DNA from 3 places in the Allobosea sp. F3-2 genome. Region 2 is predicted to be linked to each of the others. Evidence: riboswitches for the same ligand, from Rfam matches in the RefSeq annotation. Region 2 holds a riboswitch; each other region holds the start of a gene.

Region 1 (5,010 bases), 820 kb from region 2:
GGCGCCCCCCAGGCTCCGCGTCCGCCGCAGATGCAGCCCGGCCCGGCCGCGCCCCGGCCGCAGCCTCCGGCCATGCCTGCGCCGCAACCGCCCGCCGCCCCGCCCGCCGCGCGTCCGCAGCCCGAGCGTCCGCAGATGCCCCGCGAGGCACCTCCCGCTCTGCGCCCAGCGCCTGAGCAACCGCCCGCGACCCGACCGACACCACCGCGTCCGCCGGCGGAGCCCACCGTGCCGACGCCGCCGCGCGCAGCGCCGCAGCCGTCTGCACCGCCGGCCGCTGCGCCCGGCGCACAACCCGGCCAGCGTCCGCAAGCAGCTCCGCCGTCGGCTCCGGCCCAGCCCGGCGCGCCGCCTTCGGCCGTGCCGCGCGGCGGCCCGGCCGTGCCGCCCTCTGCTGCTCCGCCCCAGGCTCGCCCTCCGGCGGCTGCACCGCAGCCGGCTGAGCCTCCCTCGGCTCCCGCCGGGCAGCCGCGTCCGCCCGGCGCTCCGCCTTCCGCTGCTCCCGGCGCAGCGCCTCAGCCCGGTGCCGGCGCGCCACCCTCCGCGGTTCCGCGCGGGGGGCCGGCCGTCCCGCCTTCCGCTGCTCCGTCCCAGCGGCCGCTGGGCGCAGCGCCGCAGCCCGGCACGGCTCCCTCGGCGCCGACCGGGCCGCAGCCCCTGGCGGCGCCTCCAGCTGCCGCTCCCGGCGCTCCGGCCGCTCCGGCTCAACCGGGCGCTATAGCGCCAACTCCGCCTGCTGGCGCAGTTCCGACACAGGCGCCGCGTCCCGCTACGCCTCCGGCCACGGCCCCGATCGCTCCGGCTCCGGCCCAACCCGGCGCCGCCTCTCCAGCTCCAGCCCCGGGCACGCCGCCTGCAGGAGTGGCGCCCGCTCAGCCGGCACGCCCCGCTCCGGGCGCGCCTCCGGCAGCCGCCCCCGGCACGTCAGCTCCGGTGCAACCCGGTGTCGCGCCGACCCAGCCCGGCGTGGCTCCGGCACAGCCTCCGGCCGGCGGAGCCTTCCCCAGCCAGCCGCCGCAGCGCGAAGGCCGGCGCGGCGGCATCTCGCCGGGTGTGGCCGGCGCGATCGGTCTCGGCGTCGGTGCGATCGGTGGCATCATGGCCGTTCAGGGAGCGCAGCGCTTCGACGACATTCGGGCGCGGCGCGAGGAGCGGCGCGAGGGTGATGTCACCGTCATCCGCGAGCCCGGCCGCACCATCATCCGCGACGACGACGGCCGTGCCATCATCCGCCAGGATGAGGATCAGCGCTTCCGCGATCTCGGCTGGCAAGGGCGCTCCGAGCGCCGCGACGGCGAGATGCGGACCGTGTTCGAGCGACCCGACGGCACGCGCATCGTTACCGTCACCGATCAGGAGGGCCGGCTGATCCGCCGCACCCGTATCGATCGCGATGACCGGGAGGTGGTGATCATCGACAATACTCTGCGCGATCGCCCTGGGCGCTTCGCCGATGATGTCGTGATCCTGCCGCCGCCGCCGCTGCCGATCCCGCGCGAGCGCTATATCGTCGATGCGGATCAGGCCGACGAGGCGCTGATCTACGAGACGATCATGGCGCCGCCGATCGCCGCGATACCGCGTCGCTATACGCTGGACGAGGTCCGCTACTCGCCGGATCTGCGCGCCCGCATGCGCAGCGTCGATATCGACACGATCAACTTCGACACCGGTTCCTGGCAGGTTTCGCCGGATCAGGGGCGGCGTCTGGCCGTGATCGCGGATTCGGTCAAGCGCGCCCTGCAGAGCTCGCCCAACGAGGTGTTCCTCGTCGAGGGGCATACCGACGCCGTCGGTCCCGATGTCGACAATCTCTCGCTTTCGGATCGCCGGGCCCAGTCGGTCGCCGAGATCCTGACGCGCGACTTCCAGATCCCGCCGGAGAACCTGACGACCCAGGGCTATGGCGAGCAGTATCTGAAGATTCAGACGCAGGAGGCTTCCCACGAGAACCGGCGCGTGACGCTGCGGCGCATCACGCCGCTGCTGACCGGCCAGAACCGCTGACCCTCGGACGGGGCTGCTCCATGGGCGGCCCCGTTCTTCGCTGCGTGCGGGGAACCCCGCGCGCCCATAGCGGTTCCTCTTCCGGAGGAATCGCTGATGGGAGATGCCGCCATGAAGATTTCCGCTCTGGCGATGGCGGGATTGGTGCTTGCAGGTTCGTTCGCGCCGTTTCCGACCTGGGCTCAGAATGCGCCTCCTGCCGTGAAACAGCGTGCCCCCGGCGTGCCGACGGCGCCACGTGCCGATGAGTCCGCGCGTCCGCCGGCCGGGGAGCGGGCCACGCCGCCACGTGCCGAGGGGCGTGGGCAGCGCGACGACAGGGCACAGGCTGGCCCGCCGCAGCCCAGTCGCGACCCGCCGATGCCGCGCCCGGTGCCCTCGATCATCAGGCCCTGAGGCCGTTCAGGGTTTGGCAAGGCCGGCACACTAGCGTCGCCCGCATGAGCGACGCCGTCTCCCTTGCCAAAAGTATCGTCACGATGCAGGCCGCCTCGACGCAGCAGGCGCTGTCCGTCGAGATGCTCAGGCAGAATGCGCAGGCCGAGCAAAGCCTCGTCACCATGCTCCAGCAAAGCGTCGAGCAGACCAGGGCGAGCCTTCCGGCCGGTCAGGGCGGCCTCGTCGATCGCTCCGCCTGAAGGCTTCTTCCCCCCTTCCGATCGCCCGTTGCCAAGTGGCCGCGCTACGCCTAACCTCGCCGCTGTTCCGAGGGGTGCCCGCAAGGGCTGAGATGGCTTTCGAAGCCGAACCCGTCGAACCTGATCCGGGTCATACCGGCGGAGGGACTGGAACGCGATCGCAAGGCTCAAATCTTGCCCGCAGACAGCGACTGGACCGCTTTCAAGCCCGGATCTCCTGACCTGAACCAAGGAGGAGATCCTCATGAATGCCCACACCAAGCCCCAGAAGAACAGTGTCAAGGCCGCGCCGCAAAGCGTGACGACGGGCCCGATCATCGGCTCGCGCAAGATCTATGTCGCTGCGCCCGATCATCCCGAGATGCGCGTGCCCTTTCGCGAGGTCGTGCTGACGACCGATGCCGAGCCGCCGGTGCGCATCTACGATCCCTCCGGCCCCTATACCGAAACCGACGCCAAGATCGACCTCAATGCCGGCCTGGTTCAGCCGCGCCGCGCCTGGCTCGACGCCCGCGGCTTCCAGACCGTGCCCGGCCGCGCCGTCACGGCGGCCGATAACGGCCATATCGGCGAAGAACATCTCGTGCCCGCCTGCCCGGCGCAGCGCCCGATCCTCGAGGCGAAGCCGGGCCAGATGGCGACGCAATACGAGTTCGCGAAGGCCGGCATCATCACGCCCGAGATGATCTATGTCGCGCATCGCGAGAATCTCGGCCGCGCCGCGATGCTCGAAGGCGCCCGCGAGCGCCATGCCGACGGTGAGAGCTTCGGCGCCGCTGTGCCGGAATTCGTGACGCCCGAATTCGTCCGCGACGAGATCGCGCGTGGGCGCGCCATCATCCCGGCCAACATCAACCATCCCGAACTCGAGCCGATGGCGATCGGCCGCAATTTCCTGGTCAAGATCAACGCCAATATCGGCAATTCGGCCGTGACTTCCGGCGCCGCCGAAGAGGTCGAGAAGCTGGTCTGGGCGATCCGCTGGGGCGCCGACACGGTCATGGACCTCTCCACCGGCCGCAACATCCACAACATCCGCTCCTGGATCCTGCGCAACTCGCCGGTGCCGATCGGCACCGTGCCCATCTACCAGGCGCTGGAAAAGGTCGGCGGCGATCCGATCAAGCTCGACTGGGAGGTCTTCAAGGATACGCTGATCGAGCAGGCCGAGCAGGGCGTCGACTATTTCACCATCCATGCCGGCGTGAGGCTTCCTTATGTCCCGCTGACTGCATCGCGGGTCACCGGCATCGTCTCGCGCGGCGGCTCGATCATGGCGCGCTGGTGCCTGGCGCATCACAAGGAAAGCTTCCTCTACGAGCGCTTCGACGAGATTTGCGACATCATGCGCAAATACGACGTTTCCTTCTCGCTGGGTGACGGACTGCGCCCCGGCTCGATCGCCGACGCCAATGACCGCGCCCAGTTCGCCGAGCTTGAGACGCTGGGCGAGCTCACCAAGGTCGCCTGGGACAAGGGCTGCCAGGTGATGATCGAGGGCCCCGGCCATGTGCCGATGCACAAGATCAAGGAGAACATGGACAAGCAGCTGCGCGAATGCGGCGAGGCCCCGTTCTACACGCTCGGCCCGCTGACCACCGATATTGCGCCGGGCTATGACCACATCACCTCGGGCATTGGGGCTGCGATGATCGGCTGGTATGGCTGCGCCATGCTCTGCTACGTCACGCCGAAGGAGCATCTCGGCCTGCCGAACCGCGACGATGTGAAGACCGGCGTCATCACCTACCGCATCGCTGCCCACGCGGCCGATCTCGCCAAGGGCCATCCTGCCGCGAAGATTCGCGACGATGCGCTTTCCCGCGCCCGTTTCGACTTCCGCTGGGAGGATCAGTTCAACCTGGCGCTCGATCCCGACACGGCGCGCGAATTCCACGACGAGACGCTGCCGAAGGACGCCCACAAGGTCGCGCATTTCTGCTCGATGTGCGGGCCGAAATTCTGCTCGATGAAGATCACCCAGGACCTGCGCGCCGAGGTGCAGGCGATGAGCGACAATGAGCGCGCCAACCTTGAAGCGATGGCAGCAGAAGGCATGGCGGCCAAGTCGAAGGAATTCCTCGACAAGGGCGGCAGCATCTATCTACCTGCGGCCGAATGAGCAGCATGAACGACAGTCTCGACGCGGCCCAGGTCGCGTCGATCCTCGCGCGGGTGGCAGAGCGTCGCCCGCGCGTGCATTGCCTGACCAATACGGTGGCACAGAACGTCACCGCCAACATGCTGCTCGCCTTCGGAGCCGTACCCTCGATGGCAAGCCATCCGGAGGAGGTTGCTGCTGTCGCAGCGGGAGCAGGCGCAATCCTGATCAATCTCGGCACGATCAGCCCGGAGGGCGAGCGCG
Region 2 (5,010 bases):
CCGCCCGATTGCTCACGCGCAACCGCTGGGGGGCCCGCCCATGAGTGCGGTCTTCGAGGTCTCGCATCTCTCGAAGGAGTTCGGCGGCCTCAAGGTCAGCCGCGACATCTCGCTCGCCATGGCCGAAGGCGAACGCCTCGCCCTGATCGGCCCCAACGGCGCGGGCAAGACCACCTTCGTCAATCTCGTCACCGGCCGCATCCCGCCAAGCGCGGGCCATGTCCGCCTCGCTGGCGAGGACATCACGGGCCTGGGCGCCGTGAAGCGCGTGCGGCGCGGCCTCGTCCGCACCTTCCAGGTCACCCGCCTCTTCCCCGACATGACGCCGGAAGAGCATGTCGTCATGACCATCCTGCAGCGGCTCGGCCGGGCGACACGCATCTTCGCCCGTTTCCACGGCGATTCCGAAGCACGCGACGAAGCCGCCGAGGTCCTCGCCACCCTCGGGCTCACCGAAGTCGCGCGCCGCAAGGTCGCGACCATCGCCTATGGCCAGCAGCGCCTGCTCGAGATCGCGATCGCTCTGGCGCAACGCCCGAAGGTGCTGCTGCTCGACGAGCCGGCAGCCGGCGTGCCTTCCGCCGACACGCCACGCATCGAGGAGGCCCTGGCCCGCCTGCCCCCCTCGCTCGCCGTGCTGATGATCGAGCACGACATGGACCTCGTCTTCCGCTTCGCCAAGCAGGTCGTGGTGCTGGCCGCCGGCGAACTCATCTTCCAGGGTCTGCCGGCTGACGTCGCCAAAGACCCCAGGGTCCGTGAAGCCTATCTCGGGAATTACGCGCATGCCGGCAGCCACGCTTGACGTTCGGGACTTAAGCGCCGGCTACGGCCAGACCCATGTGCTGGAGGAGGTCTCCTTCTCCGTGCCGGCGGGCGGGCGCCTCTCCATCCTCGGCCGCAACGGCATGGGCAAGACCACGCTGATGGCGAGCCTGATGGGGCTGACCCGCCGCTATGCCGGCGGCATCAGCCTCGGCGGCACCGACGTCACCGCGCTCGGCACAGCGGCACGCGCCCGCGCCGGCATTGGCCTCGTCCCCCAGACCCGCGAGGTGTTCAAGGGGCTGACCGTCGAGGAAAACCTCTTCGCCGGGTTGAAGGGCCGCCCGCGCAGCGCGATCGAGGAGGCCTATGCACTGTTTCCGCGTCTGCAGGAGCGCCGCCGCAACATGGGCTCGCAGCTCTCCGGCGGCGAACAGCAGATGCTGGCGACAGCCCGCACCATCCTCGGCCAGCCCTCGGTGCTCCTGCTCGACGAGCCACTTGAAGGCCTCGCTCCCGTCATCTGCGACATGCTGATGGAGGCCTTCACCCGGCTCGCGGCAAGCAGCGCGATGACGATCCTCTTCGTCGAACAGCGCCTGGAAAGCGCGCTTGATTTTGCCGAGGACGTGATCATCCTCGAGCGCGGCCGGATTGTCTGGTCGGGCAAGCCCGCCGCGCTGCGCAGCGATGCCACGGTGCTCGAGCGCTATATCGGCGTCGGCGGGCTGCACTGACGAAACGTCAGAACCCGACTGAGCGCTCATCCTGAGGAGCAGCCAACGGCTGCGTCTCGAAGGATGCTCCAGAGGGCTCCAGAGCTCCTGAAACATCCTTCGAGACGGCCCTTCGGGCCTCCTCAGGATGAGGGCTCGGATTGGAGATCAGACAGCGAATACCGCCGCTGCCGCTTAAATGCTGAAGCGCGCACCGGCGCGGGCAAGCCCGCCGGAGATGGCGACCGGCGTGCCGTCGGCGCGCCAGCAGGCGGCGCCCGTCAGCGTGCCGTCCGGGTTGAAGGCGATGGCGTTCATGCCACCGGCGACGCGCGGCGAACGCACGATCCTGTGGCCGCGCGCCGCAAGCTCCTGCGCCACGGCCTCGGGAATCGCCTCTTCGAGTTCGAGCACGCCACCCTCGGTCCAGACGCGCGGCGCCTCGACCGCCTCCTGCAACGTCATGCGATGGTCGATCAGGTTGACGATCGCCTGCAGCGCCGAGGGAAAGATGCGCAGAGCGCCGGGCAGGCCGAGCGCGAAGGCGAGCCTGCCCTCCTTCAGCGCCATCATCGGCGCCATCGAGGTGAAGACCCGCTTTCCCGGTGCGATCGAGAGCGCCCGGCCGGGATGCGGGTCGAAGTTGAACATGTAGTTGTTGGCGATCATTCCGGTGCCGGGGATCTGGACGCAGGCTCCGAACAGCCCGTTGATCGTCTGCGTCGCGCTGACGACGTTGCCCTGCGCATCCGCAACGGTGACATGGGTCGTGTCGGCAGACTCGCCGCCTGACAGCCCCGCCGTCCAGCTCTTCGCCCGGCCCAGCTCGATCAGCGCGCGCCGCTCAGCGGCGTAGTTCTTGTCGATCAGCCTATCGACGGGAACCTTGACGAAGGCGGGATCGGCGGTCGCCACTGCCCGGTCGGCGAAGGCGATCTTCAGCGCCTCGGCCAGCAGGTGCACGGCATCCGTCGAGCCGAAGCCGAGCGCGCCGATGTCGTAGCCTTCGAGGATATTGAGCATCTGCGCGATATGCACGCCCGAGGACGAAGGCGGCGGCGGGCCGATGATCTCGTAGCCGCGATAGGAGCCGCGGATCGGCTGGCGCAGTTCGATGCGGTAATTGGCGAGGTCAGCCTGATCGATCAGCCCGCCATTCGCGGCCATGTAGTCGGTCAGCGCCCGCCCGAGCCGCCCGCCATAGAGCGCCTGCGGTCCTTCCGCCGCGATCAGCTTCAGGCTTGCGGCATAATCGGACTGGATAAGCCGCGCGCCGGACTGGAGCGGCTGGCCGCCCGGCAGCAGGAGAGCGGCAAGACTCGGATCACGGGCAAGATCAGCGGCATTGTCGGTGATGCAGTTCGAGAGATAGGGCGTGACGACGAAGCCGCGCTCCGCCAGCCCGATCGCCGGCTGCAGCACCTCGGCCAGCGGCAGCGTGCCGAAGCGCGCCAGCGCCTCGCACCAGCCCTTGAGCGCGCCCGGCACGGCGACCGCCTTGGCGCCAACCACGTTCTCGCGATCGCGCGTATCGCGCTGCCTGCCGATCTCGTCCGAGAGGCAATCATACATATCGGGCGTCGCATGGACCGGTGCAGTCGAGAGATTGTCGATCACGACATGGCGCCCATCGGCGAGGCGAATATGGCTCAAGCCCCCGCCGAGAATGCCGACCATCATCGGCTCGGCGACGGTCAGCGCGAACAGCGAAGCCACCGCCGCATCGATCGCATTGCCGCCGGCGAGCAGCATCTGCGCACCCGCCGCCGAGGCAAGCGGATGGTTGGTGACGACCATCCCGCGCGAGCCGGTGGCCGGCTTCTTCTCGCAGGTGAAGGAGGCGATGCGGGGCGGCGGTGCGGAAACGTTCATGGGCGGCACAGAAACGGTTTTGCAGGCCGGCGTCGAGCCTCTTCTTCGACATGCGCGCCATGTCCCGGCTTCTCGCCGAATACAACGGGCCCTGCGCCGGCAACGCTTGACAAGCCATGGCCCGAAGCCCCACCTAAACCTTGTTCCCAGGGGGGCCTCGCTAGGAGGCTGAGATTCCGCCGGCCGGGCTTTAGGCCCGGCAACGCGGTGACCCTACGAACCTGATCCGGATCATGCCGGCGTAGGGATGCGGGACATGCGGCCGTCGAGGCCCTGATTCCAGCTTGCGCCCATGATCCTGTCGCGATCGACGCTCTCGGATTGCCCGCGAGCGTCCGGACGGAGTGGGCCGCAGTGACGCAAGCCGAGATCATCGAGGCGCTCCTGGCGTTCATCGCGCTTCCCGATGCGTCGGAAGCCGAATTCGAGGCGATGGCGCTGAAGGTTTTCGCCTATCAGTTCCGCAACAACGAGCCCTATAAGCGCTTCGCCCTGCAGCGCGGCCGCACGCCGCTCTCGGTCAGGCGCTGGCGCGACATCCCGGCCGTGCCGATCACCGCCTTCAAGGACCTGACCCTGAGTTGCAGCCCGCCGGAAGCGGCGGAGCGCGTCTTCATGACGAGCGGCACGACACAAGGGATACGCGGCCGCAGTTACCATCCAACGCTCGCCGTCTGGAGCCGCTCGATGCTGGTCAACTTCCGCAAGCGCTTCATGCGCGGCCGCGAGCGCATCCGCATGGGCATCCTCTTCCCCGACGAGACGGAGCTGCCCAATTCCTCTCTCGCGCACTACCTCGGCCTCGCCCGGCGCGAATGCGGCACGCCCGACTCCGAGGTCTTCATCGGCACGGCCGGCCTCGATTTCGACCGTTTGCTGCCGACGCTCGCGCAAGCCGAAGCGAGCGGCGAGCCCTATGCCCTGCTCGGCGCGAGCTATTCCTTCGTACCGCTGATGGATGCGCTTGCGGCAAGCGGCCGGCGCTTTTCCCTGCCGGAAGGCAGCCTCATCCTCGACACCGGCGGCTTCAAGGGTCAGTCGCGCGAGCTCGGGCCGGACGAGTTCTATGACGGTCTCGCCGCCGCCTTCGGCGTGCCGCGCTCATCCTGCATCAACATGTACGGCATGACCGAGCTGAGCTCCCAGCTCTACGACGATGGCAATGCGGCCTGCCCGTCGGTCAAATCCGGCCCGCACTGGATCCGCAGCCGCGTGATCGATCCGCTGACCGGAGCGGACCTGCCGGAGGGCCAGCGCGGCGTCATCGTCCACCACGACCTTGCGCATTTCAACTGCGTCTCGGCAATCCTGACCGAGGATGCCGGCGAGATCGTGCCGGGCGGCTTCAAGCTGTTCGGCCGAGTCGATGGCGAAGCCTCTAAAGGCTGCTCCGTCGCCGTGGCCGAATTCCTGGCGGCAGCGCGAGGCTGACTGACGTGATCGAGCATGCGGGCCATCTGCCGGGCCTGAGCCGCGAGACGCTGCGCTGGCGTAAGGTCAGCCATAGCGCCTGGGGTGAGAGTGCCACCATTGCGCTGCCGGAGCTCGACGAGGCGCAGGCCGCGGCTCTTTGCGCGCATGTCCGCAGCAACGCCCGCGCCCGGCTGAAGCGGATGGACACCGCACGCATCGTCGCTGCGATCGACGCCGCCATCGC
Region 3 (5,010 bases), 2.9 Mb from region 2:
AGCCCGAATGCATCGCGCCGGGTAGTGCATAGAGCTTGGCGTAGTGCTCGCGCGAGGCTTCACTGAAGCGGGCGGGCGTCGCCGAGAACTCGTTCCAGAAGCGGTCGAGATAGATGCGCTCCCGCCCGGCGACCAGCCGCTCCATGTCCGGCCCGCCGATGCGGAAATGCCAGAGCAGCGGATTCTTCAGGATCTCCTCCCAGGGACCGACGCCGGGCACCGGCGCGTCGATCAGGGCGAAGCGGCGGACGCGCTGCGGGTGCTGCGCGGCGAAGGCGAAGCCGACCATGTTGCCGATGTCGTGCGTCACCAGATCCGCCCGCTCGATCTTGAGCGCGTCGAGCACGCCGGCGACGTCGCCGGCCTGCGTCTTCTTGTCGAAGCCGGAGGCGGGCTTGGACGACAGGCCGAGCCCGCGCAGATCGGGCACGATCACCGTGTAGTCGCGCGCCAGATCCGCCGCCAGCGGCGCCCACATGTCGCCGGTTTCGCCATAGCCGTGCAGCAGCACCATCGCCGGCCCCTGGCCGCCGACCCGGACATGGATAGTCGTGCCGTTGGTCGTGATCTCCTGCGTCCTGAAGGAGGCCGGGAAGTCAGGGACCTGTGCGGCCGCCGGAGCCGCGAAGGCGAGGGCGCCAAGCGCCAAAGCGATTTTCAACATGGTACATCTCCCGCCTGCCGGGAGGGCGGTCGCCGATGACCGTCGCTGTCAGCCCGTTGGCATGACGCAACGTAGCATTCACCTCTCGTTCGGATGAGCATCGCATCAGCGAAATTCAGGTCCGGAATAGCCGAACGATGTTGAAGCTCGACGGCATCGCGACCTTCGTCGCCATCGCGGAAGCCGGCTCGCTGAGCGAGGCTGCCCGCCGGCTGCGCCTGTCGAAATCGGTGGTCAGCGACCGCCTGGCCGAGCTGGAGCACAGCCTCGGCGCCACGCTCCTGCATCGCAGCGCCCGCCGGCTGACGCTCACCGAGGACGGCACCGCCTTTCTCGAACGCGCCACGCGCATCACCGGCGAGGTCGAGGAGGCCGCGGCCGACGCGGCGCCCTCGTCGGCTCGTTGCGGATTTCGGCGCCCGTCACCTTCGGCCGCATGCATCTCGGCCCCGCGATCTACCCGTTCCTCGCCCGCCACCCCGAGATCGAGCTGACGCTCGACCTCGACGACCGCCGCGTCGATGCCGCCTCGGACAGCTACGACGCCGTTCTCCGCATGGGCCGATCGTGGATTCGCGGCTCGTCGCCTGGACGCTCGCGCCAAGCCGCAGGGTTCTCGTCGCTTCGGATTACCTGGTACAGAGCGGCACCCCGGCTTCGCTGGCCGAGCTCGAAGGCCATGGCGGCATCTTCTACACCAATCGGGGCGTCGGCGACTGGAGCTTCCGCGGCCCGCAAGGCATCGTCAGCGTGCGCGGGCGGCCGGCGTTGCGCGTCAACAATGGCGACATGATGCGGGATGCGGCGCTGGCCGGTCTCGGCATCGCCCTGCTGCCGCTGTTCATCGCCGGCGCCGAGATCCGCAGCGGGCGCCTTCGCGTCGTCGATATCGGCGTCCAGCCGGAGCCCGAATTCATCTATCTGGCGCATCCCGAAGGCCGCCGCCCTTCGGCCAACCTGCGCGCCTTCGCTGATTGCCTCCGCCAGGCCTTTGGCAGTCCGCCCTACTGGGAAGGCTGAGTTCGCCCGGACCGCATACGTGGCAATCGTCGATCGCCCTCAGCTCGAACCTCTGCGATCTGAGCTTGAAGACGCCTCGCTGCCAGTGTGGTCGTGGTCCGCTGTAGCGCCTCATGTGGTCTTGGCATCAAGGCCGAGTCCTTGGTGCGCAGAGACGGCGGACTACCGCGATACCAAGGATCTCCACGAGGTCTACAGGGACTGCTTTACGAATCCACCAATGCGCCCCACGCCGATGCAGGTACATAAACGCTCCCGAACCAGTCGGGATTCTGAGGTCCCGAATGTGTCAGGCTGCTGTGTCAGTTCGTGGAACGCAAAACAGAAAAACCCTTTAAATTCAAGGGCTTAGGAGTGGCGGAGACGGAGGGATTCGAACCCTCGATACCCTTGTGGGGTATGCTCATTTAGCAAACGAGTGCCTTCAGCCTCTCGGCCACGTCTCCGGCGAGAGGCTCTATGCCCGATTGCAGAGCCCTTTGACAAGCCTCGCCGACAACTTCCTTCGCGCAGCCTGTGCATCCGCGTTGGACAGACCAAGGCGCACTCCCTTGGTAAGGGAGTGGTCGAGAGGGCAGGAGGCGGCCGCAAAGGAGCCTTGCGCCGGCTCGACTTGCTCCCCGGTAGTGTGGCCATTAGATTGCGCTTGTCCGTTGGGGTGCCGAAAGGCTGAGAGGCGTGGTTCGCGCCAACCCATCGCACCTGATCCGGGTAATGCCGGCGAAGGGAACGGTCCTCGGCTCGCAGACACCTTGTTCGCGCCACCGGCCGCTGCCTTCCCGGGAGCAGGGAATAGCATGACGGCATCTCGCCCTCGCTCAGACCTGAACGTCGCGGTGGTCGGCGCCGGCGTCGTCGGCCTCGCCTGCGCCACCGAACTGCTGGCGCGTGGGGCGCGGGTCACCGTGCATGAACGCGGCCCGCGGATCGGGGCCGAAGCCTGTTCCTGGTATGCCGGCGGCATGCTCGCGCCCTGGTGCGAGGGCGAGAGCGCCGAGGAGCCGGTGATCCGGCTCGGGCAGCAGGCGGCCGACTGGTGGGATCATCATGCTGGCGGCGTCGCCCGCAACGGCACGCTGGTCGTCGCGCCCAGCAGGGATCGCTCGGAACTGCGCCGTTTCGGCCAGCGTACCAGCCATTTCGAGGAGATCGACGGCGAGGCCATTGCCGGGCTGGAACCCCATCTCGCCGGGCGTTTCTCGCGCGGGCTGTTCTTCGCCAGCGAGGCGCATCTCGATCCGCGCGAGGCGATTGCCACGTTGGCCGAGCGGCTCGCAGCGAAGGGAGCGGCCATTCATTTCGGCAGCGCGGTCGAACCTGCCGACCTCGATGCAGACATCGTCCTCGATTGCCGGGGGCTGTCGGCGTGCGATGTCCTGCCGGAACTGCGCGGCGTGAAGGGTGAGATGCTGCTGCTCCGCAGCGATGAGATCCGCCTGTCGCGGCCGGTGCGGCTGCTGCATCCACGTATCCCGCTTTACATCGTGCCGCGCGCCGATGGGCTCTTCATGGTTGGCGCGACCATGATCGAGAACAGCGAACGCGGTCGCATCTCGGCCCGCGCCATGCTGGAACTGCTCGGCGCGGCCTATGCGCTGCATCCGGCCTTCGCCGAGGCGGAGGTGGTCGAGATCGGCACCGATGCCCGTCCGGCCTTTCCCGACAACCTGCCGCGGCTGACGCGCCGCGGGCGGGTGATCCACGTCAACGGGCTCTATCGCCACGGTTTCCTGCTCAGCCCCGCCATGGCGGGAATGGCGGCGGATGCCGTTCTGAACCCGGAATCCAACCCGGAGATGCTGCATGACCTTGCTGCTTAACGGCGCGCCGCAGGAGATCGCCGCGAAGACGCTGGCCGAGGCGCTGGCCGAGCTCGGCTATGGCGGGCGCATCGTCGCGACGGCGGTGAACGGGGAATTCGTGCCGGCGCGAAAGCGCGCCGAAGTGAACTTGAGCGAGGGCGACCGCATCGAGGTCGTCGCACCGATGCAGGGAGGCTGAGATGGCATCCTTCTATGGTTTCGAGCCGCAGAACCCACTCTTCCTGGGCACGGCGCAATACCCGTCGCCCGCCATCCTGGCCGAGGCGGTGAAGCGCTCTGGCGCCGAGGTCGTCACCGTCTCGCTGCGCCGGGAATCGGCGGGCGGGGCCGGCCAGGCCTTCTGGGCGCTGATCCGCGAGCTTGGCGTCAAGGTGCTGCCGAACACGGCCGGCTGCCATACCGTCAAAGAAGCCGTCACCACCGCCGAGATGGCCCGCGAGGTCTTCGGCACCGACTGGATCAAGCTCGAGGTGATCGGCGAGGATGACACGTTGCAGCCGGACGTGATCGGGCTGGTCGAGGCAGCCCGCATTCTCAGCGATGACGGCTTCAAGGTCTTTCCGTACACGACCGAGGACCTCGTAATCGGTGGCCGGCTGCTCGATGCCGGCTGCGAGGTGCTGATGCCGTGGGGCGCGCCGATCGGCTCGGGCAGGGGGCTCAACAACCCCTATGGCCTGCGCAGCATGCGCCAGCATTTCCCGGAGATCCCGCTCGTCGTCGATGCCGGCATCGGCCTGCCCTCCCACGCCGTGCAGGCGATGGAGATGGGCTATGACGGCATCCTGCTCAACACCGCCGTCGCGAAGGCGGGTGATCCGGCGGCGATGGCGGAAGCCTTCGCGCTCGCCATCCGCGCCGGCCGCCAGGCCTTCGCCGCGCAGCCGATCGAGGCGCGCGACATGGCGGCTCCTTCCACCCCCGTCATGGGCAAAGCCTTCCTGGCCTGAAAGACTCGTCCCGCATGAAGCTCGATCCGTTCTACCCCATCTTCGACAGCGCCGACTGGCTGAAGCGGGTGCTGCCGCTCGGCGTCAAACTGGTGCAATTGCGCGTCAAGGATCGCTCCGAGATCGAGGTCGCGCGCGAGATCGCGCGGGCGAAGACGCTTTGTGCCGCGGCCGGCTGCGTGCTTGTCGTCAACGATTACTGGAAGCTCGCGATCGCTGAGGGCTGCGACTTCATCCATCTCGGCCAGGAGGATCTCGACGACGCCGATCTCGGCGCAATCCGCAAGGCGGGCTTGAAGCTCGGCGTCAGCAGCCATGACGAGGCCGAACTGGAGCGGGCGCTGGCGACAGAGCCGGATTACGTCGCGCTCGGCCCGGTCTATCCGACGATCCTGAAGCAGATGCGCTTCGGCCCGCAGGGGCTGGAGCGGCTGGGCGAATGGAAGCGCCGCATCGGTAACCTGCCGCTGGTCGGCATCGGCGGTATCTCGCTGGAGCGGGCGTCGGGCGTCTTCGAGGCCGGCGCCGACATCGTCGCGGCGGTGACCGACAT

The links. Region 2 has a riboswitch for thiamine pyrophosphate ahead of FQV39_RS22315 (LuxE/PaaK family acyltransferase). Riboswitches for the same ligand answer to the same signal wherever they lie in the genome.
Region 1: it holds a riboswitch for thiamine pyrophosphate, as region 2 does, so the genes downstream of both, thiC (phosphomethylpyrimidine synthase ThiC) here and FQV39_RS22315 (LuxE/PaaK family acyltransferase) in region 2, are expected to answer to the same signal.
Region 3: it holds a riboswitch for thiamine pyrophosphate, as region 2 does, so the genes downstream of both, thiO (glycine oxidase ThiO) here and FQV39_RS22315 (LuxE/PaaK family acyltransferase) in region 2, are expected to answer to the same signal.

What each region holds. Positions count from the first base shown of each region.
Region 1 covers NZ_CP042331.1:4,009,913-4,014,922, reverse strand. Annotated here, with positions in the region: gene FQV39_RS34225 (OmpA family protein) at 934-2,007, shown strand; gene FQV39_RS18405 (hypothetical protein) at 2,119-2,403, shown strand; gene FQV39_RS18400 (hypothetical protein) at 2,448-2,645, shown strand; TPP riboswitch at 2,706-2,810, shown strand; gene thiC (phosphomethylpyrimidine synthase ThiC) at 2,890-4,767, shown strand; gene FQV39_RS18390 (hydroxyethylthiazole kinase) at 4,773-5,010, shown strand, end outside.
Region 2 covers NZ_CP042331.1:4,832,862-4,837,871, reverse strand. Annotated here, with positions in the region: gene FQV39_RS22335 (branched-chain amino acid ABC transporter permease) at 1-44, shown strand, start outside; gene FQV39_RS22330 (ABC transporter ATP-binding protein) at 41-805, shown strand; gene FQV39_RS22325 (ABC transporter ATP-binding protein) at 786-1,502, shown strand; gene ggt (gamma-glutamyltransferase) at 1,677-3,353, opposite strand; TPP riboswitch at 3,492-3,619, shown strand; gene FQV39_RS22315 (LuxE/PaaK family acyltransferase) at 3,708-4,784, shown strand; gene FQV39_RS22310 (acyl-CoA reductase) at 4,790-5,010, shown strand, end outside.
Region 3 covers NZ_CP042331.1:1,943,823-1,948,832, reverse strand. Annotated here, with positions in the region: gene FQV39_RS09035 (alpha/beta fold hydrolase) at 1-664, opposite strand, end outside; partial or broken gene FQV39_RS09030 (LysR family transcriptional regulator) at 802-1,684, shown strand; tRNA gene FQV39_RS09025 (tRNA-Ser) at 2,040-2,130, opposite strand; TPP riboswitch at 2,329-2,430, shown strand; gene thiO (glycine oxidase ThiO) at 2,509-3,504, shown strand; gene thiS (sulfur carrier protein ThiS) at 3,488-3,685, shown strand; gene FQV39_RS09010 (thiazole synthase) at 3,687-4,457, shown strand; gene FQV39_RS09005 (thiamine phosphate synthase) at 4,472-5,010, shown strand, end outside.